Regions from separate parts of the Burkholderia theae genome, predicted to be linked through region 3. Evidence: predicted binding sites of a transcription regulator. Region 3 holds the regulator's gene; each other region holds the start of a gene.
What was found. Region 3 encodes FNR, which switches genes on or off when oxygen is low (the NO sensors DNR and NnrR bind a similar motif). Its sites were predicted from a motif close to TTGATNNNNATCAA; they were not measured.

Region 1 (4,534 bases), on a different replicon from region 3:
TGGAACACGACGACGTCGTCGATCCGGTTCAGGAACTCGGGGCGGAAATGCTGCTTCACCTCGAGCCACACGGCGTCCTTGATCTCGTCCTGCGGCGCACCCGTCATCGCCTGGATCACCTGCGAGCCGAGGTTCGACGTCATCACGATCACCGTGTTCTTGAAGTCGACCGTGCGCCCCTGCCCGTCCGTCATGCGGCCGTCGTCGAGTACCTGCAGCAGCACGTTGAACACGTCCGGATGCGCCTTCTCGATCTCGTCGAGCAGGATCACGCTGTACGGCTTGCGGCGCACGGCTTCCGTCAGGTAACCACCTTCCTCGTAGCCGACATAGCCCGGCGGCGCGCCGATCAGCCGCGCGACGCTGTGCTTCTCCATGAATTCGCTCATGTCGATGCGGATCAGATGCTCTTCCGAATCGAACAGGAACGACGCCAGCGCCTTGCACAGCTCGGTCTTGCCGACACCCGTCGGGCCGAGGAACAGGAACGAGCCGTACGGACGGTTCGGATCGGCGAGACCCGCGCGCGAACGGCGGATCGCATCGGCCACCGCGCCGATCGCCTCGTGCTGGCCGACCACGCGCTCGTGCAGCTTTTCCTCGATGTGCAGCAGCTTCTCGCGTTCGCCCTGCATCATCCGCGACACGGGGATCCCCGTCGAACGCGACACGACTTCCGCGATTTCCTCGGCGCCGACCTGCGTGCGCAGCAGGCGCGGACGCGTCGGGTTGTGCTGCTCCTTCTCTTCGGCCTGCGTGACCTGCTTCAGTTGCGCCTCGAGCTGCGGCAGCTTGCCGTACTGCAGTTCGGCGACCTTCTCGAGCTTGCCGTCACGCTGCAGCCGCGCGATGTCCGCACGCACCTTCTCGATCTCTTCCTTCAACTGCGCGCTGCCTTGCACCGCGGCCTTCTCGACGGTCCAGATCTCCTCGAGGTCCGCGTATTCGCGGCCGAGGCGGTCGATCTCTTCCTCGATCAGCTGCAGGCGCTTCTGCGACGCTTCGTCCGGCTCCTTCTTCACGGCTTCGCGCTCGATCTTCAGCTGGATCAGCCGGCGGTCGAGCTTGTCCATCTCTTCGGGCTTCGAATCGATTTCCATCTTGATCTTCGAAGCGGCTTCGTCGATCAGGTCGATCGCCTTGTCGGGCAGGAAACGGTCGGTGATGTAGCGATGCGACAGCTCGGCCGCGGCGACGATCGCCGGGTCGGTGATGTCGACGCCGTGGTGCAGTTCGTACTTCTCCTGCAGCCCGCGCAGGATCGCGATCGTCGCCTCGACGCTCGGCTCGTCGACCAGCACCTTCTGGAAGCGGCGCTCGAGCGCGGCATCCTTCTCGATGTACTTGCGGTATTCGTCGAGCGTGGTCGCGCCGATGCAGTGCAGCTCGCCGCGCGACAGCGCCGGCTTCAGCATGTTGCCCGCATCCATCGCGCCTTCGGCCTTGCCCGCGCCGACCATCGTGTGGATTTCGTCGATGAAGACGATCGTCTGGCCTTCGTCCTTCGCGATGTCGTTGAGCACGGCCTTCAGGCGCTCCTCGAATTCGCCGCGGTACTTCGCGCCCGCGAGCAGCGCGGCCATGTCGAGCGACAGCACGCGCTTGCCCTTCAGTGTCTCGGGCACTTCGCCGTTGACGATCCGTTGTGCAAGCCCTTCGACGATCGCGGTCTTGCCGACGCCCGGCTCGCCGATCAGCACCGGGTTGTTCTTCGTGCGGCGTTGCAGGATCTGGATCGAGCGGCGGATTTCGTCGTCGCGACCGATCACCGGATCGAGCTTGCCCGCACGGGCACGCTCGGTCAGGTCGACCGTGTATTTCTTGAGCGCCTCGCGCTGGCTTTCCGCGTCCTGGCTATGCACCTGCGAGCCGCCGCGCACCGCGGCGATCGCGGCTTCGAGCGACTTGCGCGTGAGGCCGTGCTGACGCGCGAGCTTGCCGGCTTCGCCCTTGTCGTCGGAGACGGCGAGCAGGAACATCTCGCTCGCGATGAACGTGTCGTTGAGCTTCTGCGCTTCCTTGTCGGCCTGGTTCAGCAGCCCGGCCAGCTCGCGGCCGATCTGGATGTCGCCGCCCGTGCCCGTCACTTGCGGCAGGCGCGAGATGGCTTCGTTCAGCGCGCCTTGCAGCGCCTGGATGTGAACACCCGCGCGCGACATCAGCGAGCGGGCGGAACCGTCCTGCTGCGCGACCAGCGCCGCCAGTACGTGAACGGGTTCGATGTATTGATTGTCGCGGCCTGCCGCGAGGCTTTGCGCGTCCGAGAGTGCTTCCTGGAACTTGGTGGTGAGCTTGTCGATTCTCATTTAGTCGAGACCTCCAATTTTCGATTAACACCAAGATGAGGATGGTTATGCGGCTTTCAAGCGAAATTCGGGTTGATTCAGCGCAAAAATTGCTGGATATCCGTGAAGCGGCCCGGGAGCAGGTCGCGACCGGATCGCGGGACGCGGTGCCCGCGCGTCAGCCGGCCGTCGACGGCGGCTCGACGGCTGCAGCCGCTTCGTCCGGTGACGGCTCGGCACGCACGAGCGCGAACGGACGGATGCCGAGCAACGCCACGAGCGGCGACGCATCTTCGACCAGCTCGCCGAGCGTGTGACGGTCGAGTTCGGCGAAGAACGCATCGCGTGCGGCCGCCAGCACGCCCTTCAGGCGGCACTGCGGCTCGATCACGCAGCCGCGCGACTCGCCGTCGTCGGTCGAAAAGCAGCCGACCAGCGCGAAGTCGCTCTCGGTCGCGCGCACGACCTGGCCGACCGTCAGCCGCAGCGATTCCGGGAAGAGGCGCAGCCCGCCATTGCGGCCGCGAACCGTGTCGACCCATCCCAATTCGCCGAGCTGCTGCACGACTTTCATCAGATGGTTCTTCGAGATGCCGTAGGCATCCGAGATCTCCTGGATTGTCGCGAGCCCCTCGCCGCGCACGGCAAGGTACAGCATCACGCGCAGCGAATAGTCGGTGTAGTCGGTGAGTCTCATGGGCGAATACGGAAAAGATCGATCATGCCCCGGTCACGTGAACCGGGCCGATCGGGATGCGCGGGGCCGACCGACGGCCCTGTTTCGCAGCCCGGGTTGCCGGGATGGCGCGCGCACATATAAGATGCGTGACATCTGCACGTTTTTCAGGGGGTGTTGGACGCTATTTTGCGTCAAAATCCGGCCGGCGTCCTGTCCGTTGCCTGCGCCGCCGCGTTGACGTTGCCCAGCTCTCCCGGCCCTTTTTGCCATGACCGCCATCCCCGCCTCGCCCGATACCGCCCCGGCCCGCCCTCGCGATGCCGAGCCGACCGAAGACAACATCCGCGCGCTCGTCTACGCGTTCTACGACCGCGTGCGCGCCGATCCGCTGCTCGGGCCCGTGTTCGACGCGAAGCTGGCCGGCCGCTGGGACGACCATTTGCCGAAGATGGTCACGTTCTGGTCGGGCCTCGTGCTCGGCACCAAGGGCTATCGCGGCAACGTGCAGCAGGCGCACCAGCCGCTCGACGGGATCGAACCGGCCCATTTCAGCCGCTGGCTGTCGCTGTTCCTGAAGACCGTCGAGACGCGCTACGCACCGCCCGCGGCGATCCGCTTCATGGAACCCGCGCTGCGGATCGCGCAGAGCCTGCAATTGAGCCGGTTCGGCTGGGATTATCGGATTCCGCCCGAGCAGCAGGCCCTGCTCGACGCGATCGCGCCGCGCCGCCGCGACACGGGCGACGACCCGCATGCGTTGCCGTCGCGCGCCCGCGGCGAGCCGTTTCCGACGAAGATCATCGGGCGCAGCGCCGATCCGGACGCGTAACGCGCGTCGCGCACCGATTGCGCACCTGCGGCACATGGCCGCAGCGCGCGGACGCGCGTTCAGCGCGGCGTGTTGCCCGATTCGACGCCCCAGCGCGCGAGCGCGGCATCGTCGGTCGTACGGGCATCGACCCAGCGCTCGCCGTCCGGCGTCGTTTCCTTCTTCCAGAACGGCGCCTCGGTCTTCAGGTAGTCCATCACGAACTCGCACGACGCGAACGCATCGCCGCGGTGCGCGGCGACCGTCGCGACCATCACGATCTGGTCGAGCGGGAGGAGCTTGCCGACGCGATGCACGATCGCGACGTCAATACCCGGCCAGCGCCGGCCGGCCTCGGCCGCGATCTTCTCGAGCGCCTTCTCGGTCATGCCCGGATAGTGTTCGAGCTCCATCGCGGCGACCGAATCGCCTTCGTTCAGGTCGCGCACCGTGCCGACGAAGCACGCGACCGCGCCGATCTTCGGGTTGCGCGCGCGCAACGCCGTCACTTCGGCGTTCAGATCGAAGTCGTCGGCCTGGATGCGTATCGTTGCCATCGCGTGCTCGTCAACCGCCCGTCACCGGCGGAAAGAACGCGACTTCGCAGCCCTCGGTGAGGCGCGTGTCGGGATCGGTCATCTCGTGGTTGCAGGCCATGCGCAACGCGCGACCTTCGGCGAGCGTCTCGGCCCACGCACCGCCGCGCACGCGCAGCCACGCGCGCACGTCGCCGACGGTCGTCACGCCGTCCGGCACGTCGGC
Region 2 (4,534 bases), 1.7 Mb from region 3:
CGCCGACACGAGGCCGAGGCCCGGCAGGAATTTGGACAGCACGAGCAGCGGCGCGCCGTATCTTTCGAATACGTTACGCGCGAAGCGCAGCGTCGTGTCGAGCGACAGCGAGAAGCGCACGAGGCCGTTCAGCAGGCGCCGGCCGCGCGTACGGCCCATGAAGAACCACAGCGAATCGGCGAGCATCGTCGCGCCGATCGCCGCCGCGAACATGCTGGTCCACGACGCCTGCCCCATTGCCGCCATCGTGCCGCCGAGAATCAGCATCGGCACGGCCGGCACCGGCACGCCGAGCTGCGTGATCAACACGCTCGCGAACACGGCCCAAGGGCCGAGCGACGATGGAATTGCAATCGGAAAGTGCCACACGGCGGCGCTCCTGGAAGACATGCGGGCCGTGCGACCGGGGGCGTCGGGACGGCTGCGCAACGGCCGCCGCGGCACGTCCGCAGCCGACCTTGTGCATGACGGGCATTCTAAACGGGTTTGGCCACAATCGCGCGGAACACACGCCGTCCGCGCGGGCTTCGGGCCGCTGCCTGCACCGCTGTCGCGCTCACGCGTCCGGACGCGGCGCGAGCTGGGCGACGTGTTCCGCGTAGTCGGGAAACGCGGCGGCCAGCGTGGCCGGATCCGCCAGCTCGAATTCCGCGAACTCGAACCCCGGCGCAACCGTACAGCCGACAAGCGCGACGTGCTCCGGCAACGCGCAGCGCGCGCCGAACCAGCATCCGGCCGGCACGACCGCCTGGAACACGGTGCCCGGATGCGTGAGCGGGTTGCCGAGCCGGTGGATCGTCAGCCCGTCGCGCTCGTCGAGCACCCACACTTCGATCGGATCGCCCGCGTAGAAATGCCAGACCTCGTCGGAACGGATCCGGTGCCACGACGAATAGGCGCCGTCGCACAGCAGGTAGTAGATCGCGGTCGACGCGGCGCGCGGCGCGCCGTCGGCCGGCCGCACGACCGCATCGGTCGCGCGGTAGGTTTCGCGGAAATAGCCGCCCTCGGGGTGCGGCTGCAGGTTGAACTGGCGAATCAGGTCGGCGGCGGAAATCGGCATGGCGGATGACGTCGGTAAGGTAAGGAACCGGGCATCCGGCGTACGGCCCCGTTCATCGCGGATGCGACCGGGTCGGCTACTGACGGATGCCGCAGCGTCGATCGCCGCGGCCATGCACGCGGCGAAGAAGCGGACACCGGTCGATGCTGCCAGAACTGCGTGTCGGGATGCAACCGCGGGCGCGCAAAAACGCCCATGCGTGCGCATCCGGGGCGCCCTCGTCCCGACGACGCATGCGTCGAACGCGACAGGCGCACTCGCGCGCGGTGCGCCGATCGGCGCGTCGCGCGTTTCATCACGCAGACATCCGGCGAACGCGAGCGGCAGTCCCCTGCCCGCGATCGCTGATGCGTCAGCGCCTCACCGCGTGCATCACGCGGCCGTCGGCGCGGCCGGCTCGTCGTGCCGCACCAGCAGCACGGGCCGGTCGGCCGCGCGCAGCAGCGATTCCGCGACGCTGCCGAGCAGCAGCCGGCGCAGCCCGTGCCGCCCGCTCGTGCCCATCACGATCAGGTCGGCGTCGGCTTCGGCCGCCGTGCGCATCAGCACCGTGGCGACGTCCTCGCCGTATGCGTCGAGCGCGCGCACGGAGCCCTGCACGTGCTGCTGCTCGAGCACCGCTTTCGCGGCGTCGAGCACCGGCGTCGCGGCAGCGGTGGCGGCCGCATCGCCGTCGCGCTCGGCCGCGAAGCCCGCATCGACGTCGACGAGCTGCGGCCGATGCTCGACAACGTACGCGCAAGTGACCTCGCCACCGGACGCCGCTGCGATCCGGATCGCCTCGTTCAGCGCGAGACGCGCGCTCGGGCTGCCGTCGAGCCCGACGAAAATCCGCTTGTACATGGTCCGTCCCTCCGACCGGACACGCGTCGCGCGTTGCGCAACGGCGGCCCGTTACCGCAAGCCGACCCGGTGCCGACTTGCCTGCCGAACAGTCTGCTCCACGTGCCGACGCGCCTCTTGATGCGCGTCAAGCGCGGCCGGCACGCCCGCTGCTCCGCACCGTTTGCCGCATTTTCAGCTGACCCCATTACATAAAAAGTGTAAAACGCGCACAATTTCATCTTGAAAACAGACGTTGCACGCAGCCGGTGCGAGTTTTGCCCGGTTTTGCCGCGCTGCCCGAGTGCTAAGGGCCTGTTCACGCTAATAACGGACTTGCGAACGTGCCTTGCCGGCTGCAATGCAAGGAGTGAGGAGCGCCGTTTGGCCGAGCCAAACAAGCGACGATCGACGCCGCAGTGCGGCCGGCAAGGCACGTTCCCCTGATTTGATAGAACATTTTTGTGGGGCTGGCCACCAGAAGGGCCGATCGCCGCGTCATGCTCCTCGCGAATACGCTGAGTATTCGCATCGTCGCATTCCTTGCGCTCGGCCCTTCTGGTGGCCAGCGCAAGCCCGTTATTAGCGTGAACAGGCCCTTAGGCTGCCCCGACAACCGAATGACCATCGAATGACCGCCAGTGGAACCCCGACGCGTGATGCCCGAGGGCCCACGCGCCTCCAGATCATGTTACGCCAGCCGCTCGCGGCCGGCGTCGTTGCGCTATGCGCCGGCGCGGTGCTGTCGCTCGGCGTCGCCCTGCTGGTGCGCGAGCAGTGGCAAGGCGCCGTCCGTACACGCTTCGAACGCCGCACGACGCACGTGACCGCGATGCTGCGCCACGAACTGCAGTCCGGCGTCGCCGTGCTCGAAGGCGCGCGCGGCGTGTTCAATCTCGTCCCGGACATGACGTCCGAGCAATGGCGCCGTTATGCGGAGACGCTCGATCTCGACAGCGGCCGCTCGCCGGTCCGGCAGATCGGCTATGTCCCGCTGCCGCCCGCGACGCGCAATGCCCTCGCCGGCGCGAGACCGATGCCGGCGGGCGCGTTCGCGGCCGCGACGCTCAGCGCGCCCGCATCGAGTTCGTCGGTCGTGCGCTTCGGCACGTCCGACGCCGCGCCGCTGGCGCGCGCGCTGCAGTCCGGCGACATCGCGCTCGGCGTCCACTCGGCCGACGACGACACATCCCGCGACGCGCGCACCCTCACGCTGTTCCTGCCCGTGACCACCTCGCCGCACGCGGCCGCCACGCCGTCCGGCACGCGCGAAGCCGGCGCCGACGGGGTGCTGTTCGCGGCGCTGAGCCCGCGGCGCCTGGTCGAGCGCGCGCTCGACGCGGAACGCGGGATCGACCTGTGGATGACCGCCGGCGGCGATCGGCGCGCGATCGTCAGCGTCGAGACGACGACCGACGAGGCGTCGACGTCGCCCGACCTGTTGCGGCGCACCGAGGAACTGAATTTCGGCGGCACCGTGCTGACCCTCGCCTATTCCGCGGACGGCCGCCCGAGCGCGACCGGCGCGCAGCGCGCGGCCGGCACCGTGCTCGCCGCGGGACTGATCGCGTCGTTCGCGTTCGCGGCACTCGTCCATGCGCTGGTGCGCGGCCGGTCCAGCGCCGCGGCGGATGCCGGCGCGAGCAGCCGCGGCATCCTCAACGAGGCGCGGATGATGGGCATCATCCGCTCGTCGATGGAAGCGATCATCACGATCGACGAGAAGCAGACGGTCGTGATCTTCAATCCGATGGCCGAGCAGGTGTTCGGCGTGTCCGCGATGGAGGCGATCGGCGCACCGCTGTCGCGCTTCATCCCCGAACGGTTCCGCGCCGCGCACGCGAAGCACGTCGACCAGTTCGGCGTGACGGGCGTTTCCGAGCGGCAGATGGGCCGCCAGCGCGTGCTGTTCGGGCTGCGTGCCAACGGCGAGGAATTCCCGATCGAGGCATCGATCTCGCAGATCCGCGATGCGTCGGGCAAGCTCTACACGGTGATGCTGCGCGACATCACCGAGAGGCTGCGTGCCGAGAACGCGCTGAAGCGGTCGCGCGAGGAATTGCGCGAACTGTCGGCGAACCTGCAGAACGTGCGCGAGGAAGAAAAGACCCGCATCGCGCGCGAACTGCATGACGATCTCGGCCAGCAACTGACCGCGCTGAAGATGGACCTGTCGGTCGTCGAGCAGCAGTTGCGCGTGCCCGGCCGCGCGCAACCCGACGAGGACGTGCAGTCGCACCTGCAAGGCATGCGGCGGCTGATCGACGCGACGGTCGCATCGGTTCGGCGCATCGCGGCCGACCTGCGGCCCGTGATGCTAGACGATCTCGGCCTCGTGCCCGCGATCGAATGGCTCGCGAACGATTTCACGAACCGCTACGGAATCGATGTCGAGCGTCACGTCGAAACCGGCGGCCTCACCTTTACCAGCGCGGGCGCAACCACGCTGTTCCGCATCGTCCAGGAAGCGCTGACGAACGTCGCGCGCCATGCGGATGCGACGCGCGTCGCGCTGCGGCTCGACGTCGAGGAAGGCTTCTGCGTGTTGCGCGTCGCGGACAACGGCCGCGGCGCGGCGCCCGGCGGTCCGGCCCACGAGGACAAATCGTTCGGCCTGATCGGCATTCGCGAACGCGCACACATGCTGGG
Region 3 (4,534 bases):
AGGCAGTAGTCGCTTGCATGAGTCCGCCACCTCTAGTCCCTTGCTTTGTTGTTCACTACCCGTCTTTAAGGGTGCTGCGGCGCCCCGGCGCGGGCAGAGGCGGCGAGATCGCATCCCCTGTCGCCGCTTCGCAGGAAAAGAATCATACTCTGTAGAAAACGCGTCTTCTAGCTGAAATAAATCATGACAAATCAGTGCGCGTCGCGCGACCGCGGCGATCGCCCGCGCGCCTTTTCCCGTCATGCCCGGAACGGGATTTGCTTCGATCCGGACCGCTTCGCCGCCAGGAGAGCCGTGATGGAACCATCCGGTCAAACAGGTCTTGCGCATCCGCACAGCGTCGAGCTCGACAACGACGACACCCACGACAGCACGGTCGACACCGACGGCAAGAACCGCGAAGCATGGCTGCTCGCCGGCGGCGGGCCGATCCCGCCCGACCAGATCACGGGCAGCAACGCGTCGCTCGTCAATGCGGTGCCCGAAGCCGGCGACGGATTCGCCGGTTTCGACAGCCGCCCCGGCGGCAACCATCCGGCATTCGCGCTGCGCGCGGGCTACGTGGTGATCGAGAAAGGCTTCGCCGCGCCGTCGCCCGCGGACGACCAGCAGTTCGGTCCCGTCCACCGGATGTACGGCAGCGCGTACTGGCCCGGCCACGGGCGGAAGCCGGAGCGCGTGATCGAGCTGACGGCCTTGCCGAAGTAGCCGGCGCGGCGTTTGAATCGATCGTTCGTTTGCAAACTGGCGTCGGTCGACGGCCGATGGTTGAGGATCGGCGCACGCGACGGGTGCTCGAACGAACGATTCCGCGCATCGGCACCGGCGGATCGATGCATGCCGCGCATCGCGATCACGCACCTCCGTTGATCGAAGTCATGTCGAAACGGCGCGGTTGCGGTTGAATAACGATGCGTGCGGTTCGTCAGACTGGCTGTTGTGCCGTGTCGAACCGGCATGCGTGCGTCGCGCGATGCGCGATTTCGATGCCCGCGCATTCGTTCCACGCGACGATGCCGTCTTCATCCGTGTTCGTCATGCGTTCGATTGTCGAGCGCCTCGCGGAGACTGCACCGACCACGGATGCGACCCGACCATGCGACACGCGTCGCGCAGCGCAGGTTGCATCACGTGCATGGCTGCTCTTCCGCAGCACCGGAAACATCGCGGCCGCGCGGCAGGACCGGCACCGCACTGCAAAGTCCCCGCCATTGGTTTACTCTGCCTCGCAGCAATGCTGAGCCTGATCGGCCATCCGGCCGACTTCGTTTCAACCCGCCACTCGGAGACACTATGTACAAGCGTATTCTGGTTGCCGTCGACGGCAGCGACACGTCCCGCCATGCATTCGATGCCGCGCTGGCGCTCGCGAAAGCACACGGCGCCGAGCTGCAACCGTTCTACGTCGTCGAAAACGCCGCGATCTACTACAACGTGCCCGGCTACGATCCGTCCATCCTGCGCGATCAGCTCGTCGCGCAGGGCGACGCGCTCGCGAAGGATTTCACGAAGCTGATGCAGGCAGCGGGCGTGAAGGGCGAGACGCGGCTGAACGAAGCAACGTCGCTCAACGACGTGTCGTCGCTGATCCTCGAAGGCACGAAGGCATTCGGTGCCGATCTGCTGGTGCTCGGCACGCACGGCCGCCGCGGGTTCCGCCGTCTCGTGCTCGGCAGCATCGCCGAACAATGCGTGCGCCACGCGACGCTGCCCGTGCTGCTGATTCCGGCGGCCGCCAACGTCGACGAGCAACCTGCCTGAACGGCGTTCGGCATGCGCGCGCGGTCGCGACGTTTTGTCACCCGACAGCGGCAATTTGCGGTGGGACAATGATTCCGTCGATTCAACGCCGGAGTAAACGATCATGCTGACGCCCGTCGCTACACGTCCCGCCGCCACGCCTCATGCCGGCAGCTGGGCTCCTCGCCAGGCCGCGCACTGCTCGTCGTGCGCAATGCGGCACCTGTGCATGCCGCAGGGCCTGGCGCCCGAAGCACTCAGTCGCCTCGAGTCGGTCATCTGCGCGGCTCGCCCCGTCAAGCGCGGCGAAGCGCTGTTCCGCGAAGGCGACGCATTCGACAATCTGTATGCGGTGCGCTCGGGTTCGCTGAAAACCGTCGCGACACGCCATGACGGCCGCGAACAGGTCACGGGCCTGCATCTCGCGGGCGAAGCGCTCGGCCTCGACGGCATCTGCGACGACACGCATCCGCGCACCGCGGTCGCGCTGGAAGACAGCTCCGTCTGCGTGATTCCGTACAGCGCGCTCAAGACGCTGTGCTCGGAAGCCGGCTCGATGCAGTTGCGCATGCACAAGCTGATGAGCGAACAGATCGTGCGCGAAACGTCGCAAACGATGCTGCTCGGTTCACTGAATGCCGAAGAACGTGTCGCCGCTTTCCTGCTCGACGTGTCGTCGCGCTACCTGAAGCGCGGTTACTCGCCGTCGGAATTCAACCTGCGGATGACGCGCGAAGACATCGGCAGCTATCTCGGCATGACGCTCGAAACGGTCAGCCGCACGCTGTCGAAATTCCAGAAGCGCGGCCTGATCGAAATGCAGGGCCGCCACGTCCAGATCGTCGACTTCGACGGCCTGCATCAAGTCTGATGATGTCGCCCGGCGCGCGCTTGCCGCGCGCCGCGCGCGTCCCCCGTATCGCGCCGTCGATCAATCGAGAAACAGCGCGGCACGCGTCTTGAGCGCCGCGCTGAAATCGTCGAGCCAGCCGATCGACAGGCGCCAGCTCTGCCAGTAAAGATCGATGTCGGTGGTTCGTCCCGGCGACATGTCGACCAGTTCGCCCGCCGCCAGTTGGCGATCGACCATCCGGTCCGGGCACATTCCCCATCCCAGCCCCGTTTCGCATGCGCGCAGGTAGCCCGCGACGTGCGGTATCCAGTGCTGCGGCGGATCGAGGTCCGCACGCGTCACGCGCCGGATGAAGCGCGCCTGCAGGCCGTCCTTCGGATTGAACATCACGCACGGCGCGCGGCGCAGCGCGTCGCGCGTGACGCCCTTGCCGAAATAGCGCTCGTGAAATGCCGGCGAGCACACCGCGCGATATCGAATGCGCCCGAGCCGCGTCGAGCGGCAGCCCTGAATCGGCTCGGCCTGCGCGGTCACCGCGCCCTGTACGCTGCCGTCGCGAATGCGCGCCGCCGTGTAGTCCTGGTCGTCGATCACGAGGTCGAGCAGCATCTCGCGCTCCGTGCAGAACGGCCCCACCGCATCGATAAACCACGTCGCGACGCTGTCGTCGTTGACGGCCACGCGCAACATCGGCCATGCGCTCGTGATCGAGCCCGGCAGCGCCGGCATCCGGCCGCCCAGTTCGGCCTCGAGCAATTGCACGCGTTCGGTATGCCGGCACAGCAGCGCACCGGACGTCGTCGCGACGCACGGCTGCCCGCGCTTGACGAGCACGCTGCCGACGCGCTCCTCCAGCAGTTTCACGCGCTGCGACACGGCCGACGGCGTGACGTTCAGCTCCTTGGCCGCGCGCTCGAACGAGCCGTACCGGATCACCGCCGAGAGCGCATCGAGCAGGGCGTAGTCGAGCATTAGATTTCCTTAATCTGCATTAGGTGATTTAGCTTCTCTTATTTTCATGCTGACCGCAGACTAGCGCTACCCGATTATTCCGTCTACTGCTGCTATCGCTGTCATCATGAACTGGCTTGCTTTCTCTCACGGCGCCGCCCTGTGCGCGTCGCTCATCGTCACCATCGGCGCGCAGAACGCGTTCGTGCTCCGGCAGGGCATCATGCGTTCGCACGTCGGCAAGATCGTGCTGCTGTGCGCGCTGTCGGACATGCTCCTGATCGGCGCGGGCGTCGGCGGTGCGTCCGCGCTCGTCGAACGCTATCCGACCTTCGTTCATGCGGTGCTGTATGTCGGCCTCGCGTATCTCGCGTGGTTCGGCATCAACGCGCTGCGCCGTGCGCTCAAGCCGGGCCACGAAACGCTCGACGTGCGCGGCGACGCGGTCGCACCGCCGCCGCAGCGCGGCATGGCGGTCGTGCTGATGACGCTCGCATTCACGTGGCTCAACCCGCACGTGTATCTCGACACGTTCCTGCTGATCGGCACGGCCGGCGCACGCGAGCCGGAAGGCGCGCGGTCCGCGTTCGCGATCGGCGCGATGACGGTCAGCGTCGTGTGGTTCCTTGCGCTGGGTTATGGCGCACGACTGCTGGCGCCGTGGTTCCGCAAGGCCGTAGCGTGGCGCGTGCTGGACGGCGCGATCGGCAGCATGGTGCTGTTCCTCGCGGCGGTGCAGTTGCGCTGACCGGCTCGCCGTCGCACGGGCGGCTGCTTGCCGCCCGTCTTCCCGTCCGCTCCGGCGCAACGCCGGGGCAGCCCGCCCTCCCGCTCGCCACCCGTCGCGCAAGCCGCCGACAAAAATTCGCTCCCGATCCAACGCGGCCGTACGACGCGCTCGCGTAACGGACGAACCGTCCGTTACTCGCCGCAAATCGCCCACCATCGCGGCGCCGCGCCGCCTGCACGAATCCGATCGATCGGCGAGAA
Region 4 (4,534 bases), 1.5 Mb from region 3:
TCACGCATGCGAATGCTACGACCTGATTCGCGCCGACTATCGCCGGTTGCTCGGCACGCGCGGGAATACGAGGCCGACGCCGGTTCGCCCCCGCCTGCCGGAGGTACGTTGCGGATTCCCGGCACATGGTGCGTGACGATGCAGTCGATGTCCGGTGGAACGAATGCGATGCGGCGTGCCGCGATCGCGGCGGCCGACGTCGTGCTCGCGCTGGCCGGCGCGCTTGCGGCGCAGGCGGCGTCGGGCCTTGCCTGGCGCGAGTTGTCCGACGCGCAGCGCGGCGCGATCGCGCTGCTGTGCGTGCTGACCGCGGCGCTGCTGCCGCGCTACCTGCGCACCGTGCGCGGCGGCATGGCGGCGCAGGGCGGCGTGCACGCGCTGACGCAGACGATGGTTGCCGTCGTCTGCGCGAGCGTGCTCACGGTGGCCGGCACGATGTGGATCATGAACCGCGGCGGCACGGTCACGCCCCGCTGGATCGTGCGCACGGTGCTGGCCGGCGACGCGGCGCTGCTGCTCGGTCGCGCGGTGCTGCTGGCACTCGCGCTGACACGTGACGATCCGCGCGCGCGACAGCGCCGCGTCGCCGTCGTCGGCGCAACGGCGTACGGGCGCGTGGCGATCGAGCGGATGCAACTGGCGCCGAATGGCCCCTTCGTGGCGGCGTGCGTATTCGACGACGACACGCAGGCCGCCACGGGCGGCATCGGCGGCGTACCCGTGATCGACGACTGGAACACCTTGCGCGACCTGATTCGTGGCGGCGAGATCGACGAGGTGTGGCTCACGCTGCCGATGTCGCACGAGTGGCGGATCCAGCGCATCGTGCGCGAGTTGCGCGACGAATTCGTCGAGCTGCGGCTGTTGCCCGACGTGCGGCGGATGGCGGTGATCGATCGCTCGGCGACCGACGTGCTTGGCATGCCGGCGATCAATCTCGCGACTACGCCGCGCTCCGCGCCGGAGCTGTGGGCGAAGTTCGCGTTCGACCGGCTGTTCGCGGTCGGCGTGCTGATTCCGTTGCTGCCGCTGCTGTCGATGCTGGCGATCGCGGTCAAGCTGTCGTCGCCGGGGCCCGTGCTGTTCAGGCAGCGCCGCAAGGGCGTCGACGGCCGCGAGTTCAACATCCTGAAGTTCAGGACGATGCGCGTGCATCGTGCGCAGCCGGGCGTCGTGCGGCAGGCATCGCGCAACGATTCGCGGATCACCTCGGTCGGCGCGTTCCTGCGGCGCACGTCGCTCGACGAGCTGCCGCAGTTTTTCAACGTGCTGTTCGGGCAGATGTCGGTCGTCGGCCCGCGCCCGCACGCGATCGAACACGATGACTTCTATCGGCAGCTGATCGACAGCTACATGTACCGCTACCGCGTGCGGCCCGGCATCACCGGGTGGGCACAGGTGAACGGCTATCGCGGCGAGACGCGCAAGGTCGAGGCGATGGAAGCGCGCGTGAAGTTCGATCTCTTCTACATGCAGAACTGGAGCTTCTGGTTCGACATGAAGATCATCCTGTTGACGGTCGTGCGCGGTTTCACCGGGCGGAATGCTTTCTGAGGATTGCGAATCATCCAGGAAGTGGTGCGTCGTGTGAAAAGCCGCCAACGAACGGGTTGGCGGCGGTACGAGTGTGTCGAAGGAAGCCTGCAGTGGCGCAGCGAATTGCTGCACTGCAGTTGCGCCACCGGGCTTCCCGGCACACATCGAGCGTGGCGATTTCGCGTCGGTCCCCAGTTTCCGCGAGCGTGTCGCGCGCGTCGACGGCCCGCTGATTCCCGTCAACACACACGTGTTCAATGGGTTTATCCTGCATCGAATGCGTTCGGCGCTTCACGTGTCCGGGCGTGCATCCGGGCGCGGCGGCGCCGGTCTTGCCATGCCCGCCGCACACCGGCGCGACACCGCGCGCCGCATTTCCGCGCGGAACCCGGAACAGGAGAGATGGCCATGGCGCTCGACCAACAACAACGGCGGACGCTGCAACAGCGCCTGAACGAGAGCGAGTTGACGTTGCGTGCGGAAATCCGCACGAGCGAAGACCAGCGCGCGTCGGAATCCTATGCGGACCTTGCCGGCGCGGCGCCGGACGAGGGCGACGAGGCAAACGCGGACCTGTTCGTCGACGTCGACCATGCACTGATCGGCATGAAGCTGACCGAACTGCGTGCCGTCGGCCGCGCCCAGCAGCGGATGCGCGACGGCAGCTACGGCGAATGCATCGATTGCGATGCACAAGTCGCCTACGCGCGCCTGCTCGCGCGTCCGACCGCCGAACGCTGCACGCATTGCCAGTCGATCTACGAACGACGGTACGCCACGACACCACGCGCATCGCTCTGACGTGACGGCCGCCTGCGCGCTGCATGTGCTGCGCGGTCGGCGTACGATGACGAACGGGCGCCCGGCGGCGTCGACATGCGGCGCCGGGCAGGCAGGCGCCGTCGCGCACGCGCGGCGTCATCCACGTGGAAGGGAGCCACGCCGATCATGCCGATCCGCAATGCCGAGTGCGCGGCCGTGTTCGCCGAGATCGCCGACATGCTCGAGATCCAGGGCGCCAACCCGTTCCGCGTGCGTGCGTACCGCAATGCCGCGCGTACCATCGCCGACTACGGGCGCGATATTCCGACGATGGTCGCGAACGGCGACGATCTCGGGAAGATTCCGTCGATCGGGCCCGACCTCGCGTCGAAGCTGCGCGAGATCGCCGCGACCGGCACCTGCGAACTGCAGCAAACGCTGCGCCATGCGCTGCCGGGCGCGATCGTCGAACTGCTCGAGGTGCCGGGGCTCGGCGCGAAGCGCGTGAAAGCGCTGCATGACGCGCTGCACGTCGATTCGCTCGAACAGTTGCGCACCGAAGCGAAGAACGGGCACGTGCGCGAGCTGCCGGGCTTCGGCGCGAGAACCGAAGCGCACCTGCTCGACGCGATCGACGAGCGCTTGCGCGATCCGCAACGTTTCCTGCTGCCGGATGCCGCGCACGCGCTGATGCCGTTGCTCGAACGGCTGCGCGCGGTCGCAGGCGTCGGCAAGGCCGTGCCGGCCGGCAGTTTTCGCCGTCGCCGCGAGACGGTCGGCGATCTCGACATCCTCGTTACCTCACGCGATCCGGTCGCCGTCGCCGACGCATTCGTCGGCTACGGCGACGTGGCGCGCGTGCTCGCACACGGCAAGACGCGTTCGAGCGTCGTGCTCGTCAACGGGTTGCAGGTCGACCTGCGCGTCGTCGATGCCGATGCGTTCGGCGCGGCGCTCGTCTACTTCACGGGATCGAAGGCGCACAACATCACGCTGCGCAGGATCGCGCAGGCCGGCGGGCTGAAGATCAACGAATACGGCGTGTTTCGCGGCGACGAACGGATTGCCGGCGCGACGGAGGCATCGGTCTACGAAGCAATCGGGCTGCACGAGGTACCACCCGAACTGCGCGAGGATCGCGGCGAGATCGACGCGTCGCGCGCCGGCACGCTGCCGGTGCTGGTCGAGCGCAAGCACGTCCGCGGCGACCTGCATGCGCATACCGACGCATCGGCCGGCCGCGACAGCCTGCGCGCAATGGCCGATGCGGCGCGCGCACGCGGGCTCGCGTATCTGGCCATCACCGACCGGACGCCGCATGCCGGCGGTGGCCGCAACGCGTTCGAATGGCTCGCGCGGCAGCTCGACGAGATCGATCGCGTCAATGCGTCGTTCGACGATTTCGTGCTGCTCAAGGGCGTGGAGGCCGGCATTCGCGAAGACGGCAGCCTCGACGTGCCCGATGCGATGCTCGGCCGGCTCGATCTCGTGGTCGGCGCGGTACGCGACGGCTTCGACCTGTCGCGCGACGCGCAGACCGAGCGCATGCTGCGCGCGATGGACCATCCGCATTTCACGATGCTCGCGCACCCGACCGGCCGCATGCTCGGCGAGCGCGACGCATGCGAACTCGACCTGCCGCGTGTGATCGCACAGGCCGCGGCGCGCGGCTGCTTCGTCGAACTCGATGCGCAGCCGCGGCGGCTCGACCTGCCGGACATCTGGTGCCGCGAGGCCGCGAAGGCCGGTGTGCCGGTGGCGATCGGTTCGGATGCGTGCAGCGCGGATGAACTCGACAATCTCGCGTACGGGGTCGATCAGGCGCGGCGCGGCTGGCTTACGCGGCAGGACGTGCTGAACACGCGCACGCTCGCGCAACTGCGGCCGCTGCTGGCGCGCACGATGGGGGCGGGCGGCGCGTCGAAGCGCGGCCGCTCGAAGGGCGCGTGAAGGCGGCCGGCAGCGCGTGCCGCCCGCCGTGCGTCCAGGTCAGGCCAGCACGCCGGCCGCCGGGACATAAGGCAGGCCGAGTGCCTGCGCGACCGCTTCGTACGTGATGTGTCCGTCGCAGACGTTCAGGCCCGCGCGCAGGTGCGGATCGTCGGTCATCGCCTGCTTCCAGCCCTTGTCGGCGAGCGCGAGCGCAGCCCCAAGCGTCGCGTTGTTCAGCGCGAAGGTCGACGTGCGCGCGACCGCGCCGGGCATGTTCGCGACGCAGTAGTGCACGACGCCGTCG

Region 1: clpB (ATP-dependent chaperone ClpB) is a predicted target of FNR. The motif match lies at 2,379-2,392, and genes of this name have one in related genera.
Region 2: ACN22W_RS21915 (universal stress protein) is a predicted target of FNR. The motif match lies at 2,024-2,037, and genes of this name have one in related genera.
Region 4: ACN22W_RS21140 (TraR/DksA family transcriptional regulator) is a predicted target of FNR. The motif match lies at 1,766-1,779, and genes of this name have one in related genera.

Annotation. Positions count from the first base shown of each region.
Region 1 covers NZ_CP183461.1:2,179,160-2,183,693, forward strand. Annotated here, with positions in the region: gene clpB (ATP-dependent chaperone ClpB) at 1-2,306, opposite strand, end outside; gene ACN22W_RS10290 (Rrf2 family transcriptional regulator) at 2,464-2,982, opposite strand; gene ACN22W_RS10295 (group III truncated hemoglobin) at 3,233-3,793, shown strand; gene moaE (molybdopterin synthase catalytic subunit MoaE) at 3,853-4,329, opposite strand; gene moaD (molybdopterin converting factor subunit 1) at 4,340-4,534, opposite strand, start outside.
Region 2 covers NZ_CP183462.1:981,290-985,823, reverse strand. Annotated here, with positions in the region: gene ACN22W_RS21925 (DedA family protein/thiosulfate sulfurtransferase GlpE) at 1-369, opposite strand, end outside; gene ACN22W_RS21920 (cupin domain-containing protein) at 557-1,063, opposite strand; gene ACN22W_RS21915 (universal stress protein) at 1,436-1,906, opposite strand; gene ACN22W_RS21910 (PAS domain S-box protein) at 2,517-4,534, shown strand, end outside.
Region 3 covers NZ_CP183462.1:2,713,348-2,717,881, forward strand. Annotated here, with positions in the region: gene ACN22W_RS29810 (hypothetical protein) at 1-19, opposite strand, end outside; gene ACN22W_RS29815 (DUF3005 domain-containing protein) at 298-708, shown strand; gene ACN22W_RS29820 (universal stress protein) at 1,294-1,761, shown strand; gene fnr (fumarate/nitrate reduction transcriptional regulator Fnr) at 1,865-2,611, shown strand; gene ACN22W_RS29830 (LysR family transcriptional regulator ArgP) at 2,672-3,565, opposite strand; gene ACN22W_RS29835 (LysE/ArgO family amino acid transporter) at 3,672-4,292, shown strand.
Region 4 covers NZ_CP183462.1:813,444-817,977, forward strand. Annotated here, with positions in the region: gene ACN22W_RS21130 (Crp/Fnr family transcriptional regulator) at 1-136, shown strand, start outside; gene ACN22W_RS21135 (undecaprenyl-phosphate glucose phosphotransferase) at 148-1,554, shown strand; gene ACN22W_RS21140 (TraR/DksA family transcriptional regulator) at 1,945-2,337, shown strand; gene polX (DNA polymerase/3'-5' exonuclease PolX) at 2,485-4,248, shown strand; gene ald (alanine dehydrogenase) at 4,288-4,534, opposite strand, start outside.